Regions from separate parts of the Lelliottia sp. RD5 genome, predicted to be linked through region 2. Evidence: predicted binding sites of a transcription regulator. Region 2 holds the regulator's gene; each other region holds the start of a gene.
The links. The regulator sigma-54, encoded in region 2, starts transcription at its own class of promoters, with help from an activator protein. The targets are predictions, from matches to a motif close to GTTGGCACANNTTTCGCTNT.
Positions count from the first base shown of each region.

Region 1: hycA (formate hydrogenlyase regulator HycA) is a predicted target of sigma-54. The motif match lies at 1,317-1,336, and genes of this name have one in related genera.
Region 3: AC0LWE_RS14020 (branched-chain amino acid ABC transporter substrate-binding protein) is a predicted target of sigma-54. The motif match lies at 1,970-1,989, and genes of this name have one in related genera.
Region 4: glnK (P-II family nitrogen regulator) is a predicted target of sigma-54. The motif match lies at 1,785-1,804, and genes of this name have one in related genera.

Region 1 is NZ_JBVYHQ010000002.1:554,026-557,957, reverse strand. It holds gene hycC (formate hydrogenlyase subunit 3) at 1-154, opposite strand, end outside; gene AC0LWE_RS10390 (4Fe-4S dicluster domain-containing protein) at 151-759, opposite strand; gene hycA (formate hydrogenlyase regulator HycA) at 829-1,284, opposite strand; gene hypA (hydrogenase maturation nickel metallochaperone HypA) at 1,494-1,844, shown strand; gene hypB (hydrogenase nickel incorporation protein HypB) at 1,848-2,711, shown strand; gene AC0LWE_RS10370 (HypC/HybG/HupF family hydrogenase formation chaperone) at 2,702-2,974, shown strand; gene hypD (hydrogenase formation protein HypD) at 2,978-3,932, shown strand, end outside.
Region 2 is NZ_JBVYHQ010000002.1:81,875-85,806, forward strand. It holds gene rapZ (RNase adapter RapZ) at 1-443, opposite strand, end outside; gene ptsN (PTS IIA-like nitrogen regulatory protein PtsN) at 489-980, opposite strand; gene hpf (ribosome hibernation promoting factor) at 1,063-1,350, opposite strand; gene rpoN (RNA polymerase factor sigma-54) at 1,373-2,806, opposite strand; gene lptB (LPS export ABC transporter ATP-binding protein) at 2,854-3,579, opposite strand; gene lptA (lipopolysaccharide ABC transporter substrate-binding protein LptA) at 3,586-3,932, opposite strand, start outside.
Region 3 is NZ_JBVYHQ010000003.1:622,096-626,027, reverse strand. It holds gene tyrP (tyrosine transporter TyrP) at 1-974, shown strand, start outside; gene AC0LWE_RS14025 (YecA/YgfB family protein) at 1,015-1,683, opposite strand; gene AC0LWE_RS14020 (branched-chain amino acid ABC transporter substrate-binding protein) at 2,161-3,282, shown strand; gene AC0LWE_RS14015 (ABC transporter permease subunit) at 3,384-3,932, shown strand, end outside.
Region 4 is NZ_JBVYHQ010000004.1:157,640-161,571, reverse strand. It holds gene amtB (ammonium transporter AmtB) at 72-1,358, opposite strand; gene glnK (P-II family nitrogen regulator) at 1,394-1,732, opposite strand; gene AC0LWE_RS14880 (SmdB family multidrug efflux ABC transporter permease/ATP-binding protein) at 1,955-3,736, opposite strand; gene AC0LWE_RS14875 (SmdA family multidrug ABC transporter permease/ATP-binding protein) at 3,729-3,932, opposite strand, start outside.

The DNA of each region.
Region 1 (3,932 bases), 470 kb from region 2:
CAAAGCCCGCAGCCAGCGTCATCACGCTCCCCACTGCGCCGCCAAGCCCGGCAACCCAGCCGCTCAGCGGCTTGTAAAATGAGCAGAGGAGTGACAAAACGGCCGTCACCGTCAGGCACGCGACGGCGCTGATAATCAAATCGACAGCGTTCATTTCGCCCCCTCATTTTGCGTCTGGAACAGCGACAGATCGCCGAAATCGGTATTCACGGTCAGCTCGCGTTTACGTTTGCTGCTGCGCGCAATATCACGAATATTCACTAAAATCAGCGCCTTTGTCGGACAGGTGCGAACACAGGCGGGGCCTTGTTCGTCAAAGCTACACAAATCGCATTTCACCGCCACGGCACGCACGCCCGGTACCCAATCCAGCAGCGTACTGACGCGCGCCGGAGCCGGTGGCGCGGGTGGCGCTTTTGGCGAATTTGCATTTGCGGGAATGTGCAGCGGACGGCTGCCGGAAAATTCAATGGCACCAAATGGACAGGCGATGCCGCACAGTTTGCAGCTCACGCACAGGCTTTCATTTAATTGCACAGCCCCCTCAACGCGGGTGATGGCGTTGACGGGACAGACACCCGCGCAGGGGGCATCTTCACAATGATGGCAGAGCTGCGGCGCAGACTCTTTCTCATTTCGCATGACTTTCAAACGTGGCATCGACTGTAACCCGTGCAGACGGTGTGTTTCTGAACACGCCGCTTCACAGGTGTGGCAGCCAATGCAGACCGTCGAGTCAGCTATTACAAAACGGTTCACCGGGGAGTCCTCAGGACATAGTCATTTTTGACGAAAAAGTGCCATATCGACACCTCTCGACACGTAACATCAGACGGTGCGCGGCTCGCTCACCAACGCTTTTAAATCCACCGGTAAATCGTGCTCAACCGCGGAATAGAGGTTGTTGTAAACAGGTGCGATTTTTTCCAGATAGTGTTCAAGCACCTGCTGGCGATCGCGGTTGCTGACGTGACCGTCAACCATGCCGTCAGCCATCAACTGCGCCTGCGCAATCAGCTCTCTTTCGCCCTCTTTCGTCTCGACGAAGTACTGAATGGTGTGGCTGTTAAAGTTATCCGCCAGGGTGACGTAAATCATGAAGTGACCGAACAGCACAAAGCACAAATCCTCTTGTGCCGCACAGCTCATGGCGTGATGCAAACGCGCTTTTGACAGGGTGATCCCCTGGACCAGCGAATTACAGTAATGCTGCCATTGTTCCTGCAGTGATTGATGGCGCTGCGCGATGTAATCCGCCTTTTCGCTAATTTCCCAAATAGTCATCTCAGGTATCCGGTTAATGGAGATACGGCTATTAAGCAGATTTTGTGCCAATTTTTATCATGTTGAAATTTATAGAATTTAATCCAACGCAATCTGTCAACGACAGCCTGTCGACGTGTCATTTCGTCAGCAGTGTCATCGTCACACCCTAATCAAAATTAAGCTGGCATCGTTATTGCATTAATGGGGCAAATCATTGAGGAGGCGTCATGCACGAAATCACCCTCTGCCAGCGAGCGCTGGAGTTAATCGAACAGCAGGCAAAAGCGCACCACGCGAAACGCGTGACGGGCGTGTGGCTGAAAGTGGGGGCATTTTCCTGCGTCGAAACCAGCGCCCTTACCTTTTGCTTTGAGCTGGTGTGCCGCGACACGCTGGCAGAAGGCTGCCAGCTGCATATAGAAGAACAGCAGGCCGAATGCTGGTGCGAACACTGCCAGCAGTACGTCACGTTGTTGTCCTCTAAAGTGCGCCTCTGCCCGCAGTGCCAGAACGTTGGGCTGCGCATCGTGGCGGACGACGGTTTGCAGATTCAGCGCCTCGAAATAGACCAGGAGTAAATCATGTGTAGTACCTGCGGTTGCGCCGAAGGCAACCTGTATATCGAAGGCGATGAGCATCGCCCCCATTCCGCGTTTCGCTCTGCCCCCTTCGCCCCTGCACCGCGTGCCACGGCGGCGCTAACCGGCATTCGGTTCGCACCGAAGCCGTCGGATGCAGGCGATCTGCATTACGGCCACGGCAAAGCGGGAACGCATGCGCCAGGCATGAGCCAGCGCAAAATGTTGGAAGTCGAAATCAACGTGCTGGACAAGAATAATCAGCTGGCTGCGCGCAATCGCGCGCGCTTTGCCGCGCGTCAACAGCTGGTGCTGAACCTGGTTTCCAGCCCCGGTTCCGGCAAAACCACTCTGCTAACCGAAACGCTCAAACGCCTGAACGGCAGCGTCCCCTGCGCCGTTATCGAAGGCGATCAGCAAACCGTGAATGACGCCGCGCGTATCCGCGAAACCGGCACCCCGGCCATTCAGGTGAATACCGGTAAAGGCTGCCATCTGGATGCGCAAATGATCGCCGACGCCGCGCCGCGTCTGCCGCTGGCGGACAAGGGCATTCTGTTTATCGAAAACGTCGGCAATCTGGTGTGTCCGGCGAGCTTTGATCTGGGCGAACGCCACAAAGTCGCGGTGCTGTCCGTGACCGAAGGGGAAGACAAGCCGCTGAAATACCCGCATATGTTTGCCGCTGCCTCACTGATGCTGCTCAATAAAATCGACCTGCTGCCGTATCTGAATTTTGATGTCGATAAATGCCTGGCCTACGCGCGCGAGGTGAACCCGGATATTCAGATCCTGCTGGTGTCCGCCACGCGCGGCGACGGCATGGAAAGCTGGCTTGCGTGGCTGGAGAACGAACGATGTGCATAGGCGTTCCGGGACAAATTCATTCCATCGATGGCAATCAGGCGAAAGTAGAAGTCTGCGGCGTGCTCCGCGACGTTGATCTCACGCTGGTCGGGTGCGTGGATGAAACTGGCGCATCGCGTCTTGGCCAGTGGGTGCTGGTCCACGTGGGTTTTGCGATGAGCATGATTGACGAGGACGAAGCCCGCGACACCCTGGCGGCGCTGCAAAATATGTTCGACGTCGAGCCCGACGTCGGCGCGCTGCTGTATGGCGAGGAGCGATAGCCGATGCGCTACGTTGATGAATATCGTGCGCCAGAACAGGTGATGCGGCTTATCACCCACCTTAAGATTCGGGCAACATTACTCGAGTACACCGCGCAGCGTCCGCTGCGGATTATGGAAGTGTGCGGCGGACACACGCATGCCATCTTTAAGTTTGGCCTTGACCAGTTGCTGCCGGAGAACATCGAGTTTATCCACGGTCCGGGCTGTCCAGTGTGCGTGCTGCCGATGGGCCGTATCGATAATTGCCTCGAAATCGCCAGCCAGCCGGGCGTGATTTTCTGCACTTTTGGCGATGCAATGCGCGTGCCGGGCAAAAACGGTTCACTGTTACAGGCCAGAGCGCGCGGTGCGGATGTGCGAATTGTCTATTCTCCTGTGGATGCGCTGAAGCTGGCGGCGGAAAATCCAACGCGCAAAGTGGTGTTTTTCGGCCTGGGATTTGAAACCACCATGCCCGCCACGGCGATTACTTTGCAACAGGCAAAAGCGCAAGGTCTCGATAACTTCTTCTTTTTTTGCCAGCACATCACGCTGATCCCTACGTTACGCAGCCTGCTGGAAGAACCGGATAACGGAATTGATGCTTTTTTAGCGCCCGGCCATGTCAGTATGGTGATTGGCACAGAGGCGTACGGTTTTATTGCGGCGGACTATCATCGGCCATTAGTGGTCGCTGGTTTCGAACCACTTGATCTACTGCAAGGCGTCAACATGCTGGTTGAGCAGAAAATAGCAGCCCTGAGCGTGGTCGAAAATCAGTATCGCCGCGTCGTGCCCGATGCGGGAAATCCGCTGGCGCAAAAAGCCATCGCCGAGGTTTTTGCCGTTGAAGGTGACAGCGAATGGCGCGGTTTGGGATTGATTGCGGCGTCTGGCGTGCAGTTAACCCCCGCGTATCGCGCATTCGACGCCGAAGCGCATTTTCGCCCGCAGCCACAGCAGGTTTGTGACGATC
Region 2 (3,932 bases):
AGCATCTCGGCCAGTTCGTGAACCGACATCTCGGAGGTGTCGACAATCAGATCGGCACGAGAACGCAGCGGTTCCAGCAAATCACTCTCTTCGTCGATAGCGCTCTCGAGAGAGAGATTTTTACTGGAAAGCGGATGCAAACGTCGGGTATCACTGTAGCGACGAATCAGCGTGTTGCGATCGGCATCCAGGAACAGCAATTGCGGAGTGAAGGTTTCTGGCAGGCTGCTCATCGCCTGCTCAAAGACTTCCGGCGATTCCGGCATATTACGGACGTCGATGCTGACGGCCGCAGAAATTTGTCTGTCAGCCAGCGTACGCGCCAGTTCTGGTAACAACACAACCGGAAGGTTATCGACGCAGTAAAAACCCATATCTTCGAGCGCCCGAAGGGCCACGGATTTCCCCGAGCCCGAACGACCGCTGACGATCATCAGCACCATGTTCCGTTTCTCCTCGCGCCTGCAGATGTGGAGGTCATCTTATGGTTACGCATCATCCTGATTGCCTTCCACTTCGGTGATAATTTGATAGAGTTCTTCATCACTTTGGGCTGCGCGCAGACGGCGGCAAATTGTTTTATCTGCCAGACGCTTGGCCACTAGCGAGAGCGTGTGCAAATGGGTTTTGGTCTGGTCAGCAGGCACCAGCAGCGCGAAAAGCAGATCGACGGGCTGGTTATCAATCGCGTCAAATGCGATTGGCGTTTCCAGTTGGACAAACACGCCAACGGCGCGCAGGGTGTCCTCCTCCAGCTTGCCATGCGGAATGGCAATACCATTGCCGATACCGGTACTGCCCATTTTTTCACGGGTCAGGATGGCCTCAAACACCACCTGAGGTGGCAGGCTTAACTGTTTTGCGGCCAGTTCACTGATGATTTCCAGAGCGCGTTTTTTGCTCTGGCAGTGAACGCCACTGCGGGTACATTCCTGGTTAAGGACATGACTTAATTGAAGACCGGAATCGTTGTTCATCATAATTTCACCTAAGCGCTAACTGTACATATGGCCTGTTGTGTTTTACAACAGGCCGCCCTGCACCCGTTAACTGCTCGGACAATCAGTGTTGTTTCAGTTTATCTTTATGTTTATTAAGCTGTCGCGCAAGCTTGTCAATCAAGCCGTCGATAGCCGCGTACATGTCTTGCCCTTCCGCACTGGCATGGATTTCACCCCCATTTATGTGCAGGGTTGCGTCCGAGATATGAGTCACTTTCTCCACTTTCAACACAATGTAGACCTGATTAATCCTCTCGAAATACTGCTCCAGCTTCGCGAATTTAGTGTTTAAAAAATCGCGTAAAGCCTCAGTGATTTCGACATTGTGTCCTGTGATGTTGAGCTGCATAGTGTCTTCCTTATCGGTTGTGTCAAACCAGTTGTTTACGCTGGTTAGACGGCGGAATGGATAAAGACTCTCGATACTTCGCAACAGTACGACGTGCCACCATGATACCCTGATCGGACAGCAGGGTGGTTAACTTACTGTCACTCAGTGGCTTCGCGGGGTTTTCCGCGGCGATCAACTTCTTCACCAGAGCACGAATGGCCGTCGACGAGGCTTCGCCACCGCCTTCGGTATTCACATGACTGGAGAAGAAATACTTAAGCTCAAAAATACCACGCGGACTGTGCAGATACTTCTGCGTGGTCACACGCGAAATGGTCGATTCGTGCATCTCAACGGCCTGAGCAATATCTGCCAGGACCATCGGTTTCATAAATTCTTCGCCCTGCTCAAAAAAGCCTTGCTGCTGTTCCACAATGCATCGACTCACGCGTAGCAGCGTATCATTTCGGCTTTCGAGGCTTTTGATCAGCCATCGCGCTTCCTGAAGATTGCTACGAATATATTGATTGTCGGAGTCGTTCCGCGCACTGGTGCACATGGACGCGTATTGCTGGTTGATTTGCAGGCGGGGAATGCTGTCGGAATTGAGTTCCACGGTCCAGAGACCGTTGTGCTTTCGGACCAGGACGTCAGGAATCACATATTCGGGTTCGCCGGTTTGGATCGATTGCCCCGGACGGGGATCGAGCGACTGGATCAGACTCACCGCTTCTTTCAGCACGTCTTCTTTGAGTCGCGTAACGCGCATCAGACTGCGGAAATCATGATTCGCCAGCAAATCTAAATGTTCGCTGATAATCAGTCGCGCTTCGTCGAGTCTTGGCGTCTCTTTTGCAAACTGAGAAAGCTGGATCAGCAAACAGTCGCGTAGATCTTTTGCTGCGACGCCGACCGGGTCAAAGCGTTGAATGCGTTTGAGGACGGCTTCGATCTCGTCGAGTTCGATTTCGCTATCACCCATGCTTTCCAGAATCTCGTCCAGGGTTACCGTTAAATACCCGGTGTCATCCACTGCATCGACAATGGACGTGGCAATCGCGCGATCGGTTTCGGTGAAAGGGGTCAACTCCACCTGCCACATCAGATAATCCTGTAGCGACTGCGTAGTTTCACCCTGATAAACCGGTAGCTCATCATCCTGATAATCAGCGCGCGTGCCGGATGGCGTTCCAGCGGTGTAAATTTCATCCCAGCTGGCATCCAGCGGTAACTCGTCAGGCATCTCTTTTTGTTCAAGGGCATCTGCCGTATCGAGCGTTTCGGTGTCCTGCTTTTCCTGGGTATCTACCTCATCATGAAGATCGGTTTGCTCCAGCAGTGGATTACTGTCCAGCGCTTGCTGCAGTTCCTGCTGAAGTTCTAACGTTGACAGTTGCAACAGACGGATTGCCTGTTGTAACTGTGGCGTCATCGCCAACTGTTGGCTGAGCCGTAATTGCAAACCTTGCTTCATGTTCAGGGCGTTTTTCTCCGGTCCTGCGTGACTTAACCTCTACCCTATCAGAGTCTGAAGTCTTCCCCAAGGTACACGCGCTTAACATGTTCATCTTCGAGGATTTCGAGTGGCGTGCCGTGAGCAATCAAATGGCCCTGGCTGACGATATATGCACGCTCACAAACTGCCAGCGTTTCACGCACGTTGTGGTCGGTAATCAGCACACCAAGACCGCTGTCGCGCAGATGTTCAATGATACGTTTAATGTCGATAACGGAGATAGGGTCGACGCCGGCAAACGGTTCATCCAAAAGGATAAATTTCGGATTGGCTGCCAGTGCGCGGGCAATTTCTACTCGACGGCGTTCACCGCCCGAAAGTGCCTGGCCGAGGCTGTCACGCAGGTGTTCAATATGGAACTCTTCCATCAATTCGTTGGCGCGATCCTGACGCTGCTCGGAGGTCAAATCGTCACGGATTTGCAGGACGGCCATCAGATTGTCGAACACGCTAAGACGGCGGAAAATAGACGCTTCCTGCGGCAGATAGCCAATTCCGCGACGCGCGCGGGCGTGCAGCGGCAGCAGGCTAATGTCTTCATCATCAATGATGATGTTGCCCGCGTCGCGCGGAACAATGCCGACCACCATGTAAAAGGTGGTGGTTTTACCTGCACCGTTAGGACCCAACAGGCCAACAATTTCGCCGGAGTTAACGGTCAGACTGACATCTTCCACGACGCGGCGGCCTTTGTAGGCTTTGGCGAGGTTTTTTGCAGTTAATGTTGCCATAACGAATTAGTTACTCTTTTGCTGTGCGGGAGCCTGGGTTTTACCTTTGTCCTGCAACTGGGACGGAACCAGTACGGTTGTCACGCGCTTACCTTTCTCGCTGGAAGCCTGCATTTTCTGCTCTTTCACCAGATACGTGATCTTATCGCCAGTGATGTTGCTGTCCAACTGCTCCAGATAAGCATTGCCGGTCAGGATGACAAGGTCCTTCGCCAGCTCATAGTGCATGTGCGAGGCGTGGCCTTTAACCGGCTTACCGTTATCCTGCATCTGATAGAACGTTGCCGGATTGCCGTAGCCATCAATAATTTCTTTGCCTTGTTCACCACCGGGACGGGTGACAACCACTTTGT
Region 3 (3,932 bases), on a different contig from region 2:
AATGGATCACCGGTTTCAGCATGATGTTCCTGATGTACGCGCTGACCGCGGCTTATATAAGCGGCGCGGGTGAGTTGATCGCCTCAAGTGTGAATGACTGGTTTGGTACGGACATTTCCCCGGCGACCGGCGTTATCTTTTTCACCGTAATCGGTGGCGGCGTGGTATGTGTCGGGACCTCTCTTGTCGATCTGTTTAACCGTTTTCTGTTTAGCGCCAAAATTATTTTCCTGGTGGTGATGCTCGTTCTGCTTGCCCCCCACGTGCACAAAGTCAATTTACTGACACTTCCGCTTCAGCAAGGCCTGGCGCTTTCCGCCATCCCGGTGATTTTCACTTCATTTGGCTTTCACGGTAGCGTGCCGAGCATTGTGAGCTACATGAACGGTGATATCCGCAAGCTGCGTCGGGTGTTTATCATCGGCAGCGCCATTCCATTAATTGCTTATATCTTCTGGCAACTGGTGACGTTGGGCAGCATCGATTCCTCGACGTTTATCGGCTTAATGGCTGACCATTCCGGTTTGAATGGATTCCTTCAGGCGCTGCGTGAAGTGGTAGCCTCGCCGCATGTTGAGCTGGCGGTTCATCTGTTTGCCGACCTTGCGCTGGCGACCTCTTTCCTCGGCGTGGCGCTGGGTCTGTTCGATTATCTGGCGGACTTGTTCCAGCGCCGTCGCTCCGTCGGTGGCCGCATCCAGACTGGCGTTGTGACCTTCTTGCCGCCACTCGCCTTCGCGCTGTTTTATCCACGCGGATTTGTGATGGCGCTGGGGTACGCGGGCGTGGCGCTCGCCGTGCTTGCGCTGCTGCTTCCTTCCCTTCTGGCATGGAAAAGCCGTCAGCAACATCCTGACTCAGGCTATCGGGTATGGGGGGGCAAACCGCTTCTGGCAATGGTATTCACCTGCGGTATTGTGGTTATCCTGGTACAGTTTTCAATCGCAGCAGGATTGTTACCGGAAATCGGTTAAGAAAAGGGGCTCATAATGAGCCCTATTTTTATCAATGCAATTAATGCAAACAGCAGCTTTTGAATTTCTTACCGCTGCCGCACGGACAAGGATCGTTACGGCCCACTTTCGTACCATTGATGATCGGTTGCTGGGCCACGGTCACCAGCGGGTTCGCCACCCAGTAGTTATATAAACGAAGCGCCGCCGGTTTGATTCGTTCAATGCTGGCGTGATATTCGTCTTCGGTCAATTCATCCAGCTGTTCGGCATTCGCTTCCGTTCCGTGCAGCGTAATGATGTCTAAATCGGCTTTCAGCGCTTCCGGCAACGATGACCAGTCGGTCAGTGCCATCCCGCGCATATAGCCGTAACACCACTCTTCCACCACGGTGTAGCTTTTCCCGTCCACGTCGTTAACCCCGAAAACCGGTTCAAACTGATCGGGATAATCACTCAGCCGCTCAGCGATATCGTTCAAATGCTTAAAGCAGAGATCGATAAATCGGTTCATTTCGCGATCGTTTTTCCAGCGCGGAACATACTTTTGACCGCCCCACACCGCCACCAGCCAGGTATCGGGTTCAACGACTACCGGACCCGATAAAACCGCGGTAAGCATGCCGTCAAGCTCGGAAACGTCAATCACGGACGCATCCTCATGACCGTAAGACATCAACGTCTCTTCCAGCCACTCCAGTTCGTTTTCAGTTAATGGGCCTTCAGTCATTGCAGACACTCCTGATAAAAAAAGAAAACGATTTTATCACAGAATGCCCAGGGACTTCTCAACGCCAGCGTCAGGCGTGCGGCGCAGCGTGTTCAAACACCGATAACAACACCATCCTCATGGGCTTTCCTGGTGCAAAATAGCTTGAATCGTGACCGTTGCACACGTGGCGGGCATTATTGTTAATGAGATGTGATCCCCGCTGTAATTTCAGTTGATGCCGCCAGAGCGCATAAAACGGCGCTCTATACTGAAATAAGTCAAAACCCCGCAACGGGTTATCCACTCTGGCAACCATTTTGCTTAATGTTCCTGCCCGTAAAGGGTGACAGGAAATCTCGTCGTATCAGCAGGATATTGTCAGGCTCGCGTTTGTTTCGTGCATTTTGTTCTCGCTTTTGTTTTTGGATTGACTGCGCCATCTGCCTTCAGGTTTTGGTCCGTGGTGCAAAAACCTCTTTGCTAAGGAACATAATAATGTCGCTGAAATTACTCAGAAGTCCCCTTTCTCTTGTAGTAGCAGGTTGTCTGGTCACGGCATTTTCCGCTCAGGCGGATATCGTCATTGGCGTCGCGGGGCCATTCACCGGGCCAAACGCGACCTATGGCGATCAGTACTGGCATGGGGCGACTCAGGCCGCCGAAGATATCAATGCCGCCGGTGGGATCAACGGAGAAAAGATTAAGCTGGTTCAGGGTGATGACGCCTGCGAGCCTAAACAGGCCGTCTCCGTCGCTAACCGTCTGGTTGATCAGGACAAAGTCAAAGCGGTTGTCGGGCATTTTTGCTCATCGTCGACGATGCCTGCCTCCGAGGTGTACAACGATGCAGGCGTCCTGGCCATCACTCCAGGCTCTACCAACCCGTTAATCACCGAACGCGGCATGAGCGATATGTTCCGCATGTGCGGACGTGACGATCAGCAAGGGAAAGTCGCCAGCGATTTTATTATTGATAAGCTGAAGGCCAAACGGGTGGTGATCATTCACGATAAAGACACCTACGGTCAGGGACTGGCGGATGCGACGAAAGCCGCGCTGGCAAAGCGTGGCGTTAATGACGTGATGTACGAAGGCTTGTCGCGCGGTGAGAAAGACTTCAACGCCCTGGTCACGAAAATTGGCGCGCAAAAACCGGATGTCGTGTTCTTCGGTGGCTGTCACCCGGAAGCCGGTCCACTGGTGCGTCAGATGCGTGAGCAAGGCGTGCAGGCCAAATTCTTCTCCGGCGACTGTATCGTCAACGAAGAGATGGTGACCGCGGCAGGTGGGCCGAAATACACCAACGGTATTTACATGACCTTTGGCAAAGATCCCCGTTTGATCCCCGACGGCAAAGCCGTCATCGAGAAATTCCGCACCAGTAAATTTGAACCCGAAGGTTACACCCTTTATTCCTACGCCTCTGTTCAAGCCATCGCCGCAGCCTTTAAAGCGACTGGCGGTACGGATTCTGCCAAAGCCAGCGCCTGGCTGAAGGCCAATCCGGTTGAAACGGTGATGGGCAAAAAATCCTGGGATGACAAGGGTGACCTGAAAGTCTCCGACTACGTCGTGTATCAGTGGGATGACAAAGGGAAATATACCGAAGTGCCGTAACGGAACGGCGTCACGCTCAACGTCGATAGCTTTTTATCGACGCGATATAACCATCAGGCTGCACGCATGTGTCGTGCAGCCCATAACACGAGCGCGCGGTGATGAGCACATTCTTTCTTCAGCAGTTGATCAACGGCTTAACGCTAGGTTCCGTTTACGGACTCATTGCCATCGGCTATACGATGGTATACGGCATTATCGGGATGATAAATTTCGCTCACGGCGAAGTGTATATGATTTCCGCCTATCTCAGCGCCATCGGCCTGGCGTTGCTCGCCTGGTTTGGCCTGGAGTCATTTCCGTTATTAATCCTCGGCACGCTGGTTTTCACCATTATCGTGACGGGCGTCTATGGCTGGACGATTGAACGCATCGCTTATAAACCGCTGCGCAACTCAACGCGTCTGGCTCCGCTGATCTCGGCCATCGGGATGTCATTAATCCTGCAAAACTATGCACAAATCAGCCAGGGGCCGCGTCAGCAAGGCGTGCCAACAATGCTGGATGGCGTGTTCCGTTTTCACCTTGGCGAGGGGTTTGTCCAGGTCACCTATACCAAAGTGTTTATTCTGATTGCCTCGTTCGCAGGCATGCTGCTGCTCACCTGGATAATCAGCAATACCCGATTAGGACGCATGTGCCGCGCCGTT
Region 4 (3,932 bases), on a different contig from region 2:
TCACCCCAGCCCTCTCCCACGGGAGAGGATGAAACATTAAAAAGGCAACGTAAGTTGCCTTTTTGCTTTTATTACGCGTTATACGCATTCTCGCCATGGCTGTTGACGTCCAGACCTTCGCGTTCCTGCTCTTCCGGTACACGCAGACCCACGGTCATATCAGCAAGTTTGTAGGCGATGAAGGCGACGACACCAGACCAGACAATCGTCACGCCGATGCTTTCCAGCTGAACCAGAACCTGATGGCCCATGGTCACACCTTCTGCATAACCCACACCGCCCAGGGACGTTGAGGCAAAGATACCGGTCATGATGCAGCCAACGATACCGCAAACACCGTGCACGCCGAAGACATCACAAGGGTCATCTACACGCAGAATACGTTTCAATGCAGTCACGCCCCACAGACCTGCCAGACCGGCAACCAGACCCACGATGAGTGCTCCGCCTACGCCCACATAACCACAGGCTGGCGTGATACCGACCAGACCGGCAATTGCACCGGAACACGCGCCCAGCAGAGACGGTTTACCACGTACTACCCACTCACCGAACACCCATGAAAGGATTGCGCCAGCGGTTGCGACAACCGTGTTCACAAAGGCCAGAGCGGCGATTTCGTTCGCGGCGCTCGCAGAGCCAGCGTTGAAGCCAAACCAGCCAAAGTACAGAATCGCGGTGCCCGTGAAGACCATCGGCAGGTTGTGCGGTTTAAACGCTTCTTTGCCAAAACCTACGCGCTTGCCAATCAGGTATGCACCCACCAGGCCGGCTACCGCGGCGTTAATGTGGACAACCGTACCGCCTGCGAAGTCCAGCGCGCCATGGGAAGCCAGCAGACCGCCGCCCCAGACCATATGCGCGATTGGCACATAAGAGAGCGTCAGCCAAACCACCACGAAAATGAGCACCGCTGAGAAGCGAATACGCTCCGCCAGCGCGCCAACAATCAGGCCAACCGTAATCGCGGCAAAAGAGCCCTGGAACGCGACGTGGATATACTGGTAGAAACTGCCCATCAAAGCGGTCAGTTCAATATTTTTCAGCATTACCCAGTTAAAGTTGCCGAAGAAGGCGTTGCCTTCGCCGAACGCGAGTGAATAGCCGTAAACCACCCACAGCACGCAGACCAGCGCGAACGTGACGGCAACCTGAGTCAGCATCGACAGAACGTTTTTACCGCGGATTAAGCCGCCGTAGAACAGCGCGATGCCAGGAATAGTCATGAACAGCACCAGCGCGGTGCAAATCATCATAAAAGCGTTATCGGCTTTATCAGCCACCGCAGGGGCCGCCATTGCCAGGCCCGGCAGCAGTGCCAGAGACCCCAGAGCCAGTTTGATTGTTGTTTTCTTCATTTTCTCGATCCCTATCACTGTGTGCCAGGAGTTACTTACAGTGCCGCTTCGTCAGCTTCGCCCGTACGGATGCGAATGACGCGCTGCAATTCGGCAACGAAAATTTTGCCGTCGCCAATTTTGCCGGTGTAGGCCGCTTTGCTGACCACATCGATCACTTCATCAAGCTGATCGTCAGCAATCGCCACATCAATCTTCACTTTAGGCAGGAAGTTGACGCTGTATTCTGCTCCACGATAGAGCTCCGCATGACCCTTCTGACGACCAAAGCCTTTCACTTCGGTGACCGTCAGTCCCTGAATACCCATTGAAGACAACGCTTCACGTACGTCTTCGAGTTTGAATGGTTTGATGACAACCGTAACCAGCTTCATAGATCCCCTCCAGTCAGAATTCAATAATGGCCGCAGCGTTTACGAAAGAGATATTGCAAGCCCTGTGCCAGAGTTGGAAAAGAGGACAAAATCAGGCTGGCGTGGCGAAGCGAGGGGGGATTTCGGGCTTAACTAAAAAAAACGCACCATGACAGTGCATGATGCGTTGTATTTTTGCACCAACAGAAAATCCCTGTTAGCAATGTGCGTAATTCTGGTGCATTACGCGCTCAGCGATTCCTCTTCGCGTGTGCTGGCGGCCAGCTCTTCACCGGCAAGCTGCAATTGATACATTTGCCAGTAGCGCCCTTTAGCCTCAAGCAGCTGGCGGTGATTCCCACGCTCAACGGCTTGTCCGCGATGCAGCACCAGAATGGTGTCCGCATCGACAATCGTCGAAAGGCGGTGTGCAATCACCACCAGCGTGGTGTGCTCTCTGACGGCAGCCAGCGCCTGCTGAATGGCCTGCTCGGTACCCGAATCTATACTGGCGGTCGCTTCATCCAGGATCAGCACCTGCGGCGTTTCAATCAGCACGCGCGCCAGCGCCAGCAGCTGTTTCTGTCCGACGGAAAGCGTATTCCCCTGCTCACCGAGCATCGTGAATATTCCGTCGTTCATACCGCGAACCAGATCGGCGAGTTGGACTTTCTCCAGCACGTCCCAGACCTGTTCTTCCGTAAACGGCCGTCCCAGCGTGACGTTGGAAAAGAAGGAGTCAGCCATCACCACCGGATCCTGCTGCACCATCGCTACCCCTTTGCGCAGCACGCCGTGACTCAGTGAAGCTAGCGGTCGGCCATCAATGCGGATTTCGCCGTGGCTCAGCGGATAGTAGCCCATCAACAGGCTGGCGAGCGTACTCTTCCCGCTCCCCGTATGCCCCACCAGCGCCACAAAGCTGCGCGACGGGATGTCAAGGTTGATATCCTGAAGCACCAGCCGATCCTCGCGATAGGCGAAAGAGACATTTTCAATCGCAATGGCGCCGCTTTGCAGCTCACGCTCATCATCGCCATAGGTCTGACGCGGGCGGTCCATCAGCTCAAATACGCGCTCCCCCGCCACCACCGCCTGTTGCAGCATGGATTGCTGCGTCGTTAGCTCAATCAGCGGCTCGTTCAGACGCCCCAGATAGCTAATAAACGCATACAGCACGCCGACTTCAATTGTGCCACCGGAGCCGAAACCAAACAGCATCAGCAGACCGCACAGCACCAGGGCCGAAAACAGGCTCAGTAGCGGGCGCAGCAGGAAACCGTCAAGACGCAGCGTTTGCATGCGGGCCATGTAGTGCGAGCGGCTTGCCTCGCCCATACGCTCACCAAAACGCCCCTGCTGGCGGAACTGCTGAATCACGCTCATGCCGTTAATAACTTCGTTGAAGCCGTCATTAATATCAGCGAGATAGGCACGCAGTCGACGCACAATAGGCGTGCTATAGCGCTGATAAATGACCATCACAATCATCACTGCCGGGAAAATGGTAATCGCCACCAGCGCCATCCGCCATTCGAGGCTGAACATCGCCACCAGCATGGCGCCAATTAACGCTGCGCTACGCAGAACCGTGGCCACGACGGTGACGTACAGATCGCGGATCACTTCGGTGTCGTTGGTGACGCGCGAAATCACCTGCCCGACGGGTTGGGTATCGAATTCACTCAGCGGCTGGCGCAGTGCGGCGTCCATCACATCCGTGCGCAACTGCTGCACGACGCCGACCGCTGCCTGATTGAACAGTAGCGATTGCGCATAATGCAGCGAGGCGGCCAGCAGTTGCAGGCCCACATAGGCCACACCCAGCCCGGCCACCAGCCCTAATGGCATGTAGCTTTTCGCGACCATATTGTCGATAAAATAGCTGATCAGCAGCGGACCACTGACCTCGGCAATCGCCGCTATCCACAGCATGACGACCGCGATAGAGAGCGGTTTACGCCATGGCGAACCGTAGGCCAGCAGCCGTTTTAGCGTAGGCCAAAGCTGGACGAATTTACGCATCGGTGGCCTCCTCATTCAGATCTGGCGCGTCGTTCAACGCCGCTTCCAGCTGTTGATAGCGATACATATCGCGATACCAACCCGCCTGATCGGCAAGCTGGTCGTGATGGCCGCGCTGGGCAATATGCCCGTGCTGCATCACCAGAATTTCGCTCGCTTCGGTCAATGCCGACAATCGGTGAGCGCTGATGATCAC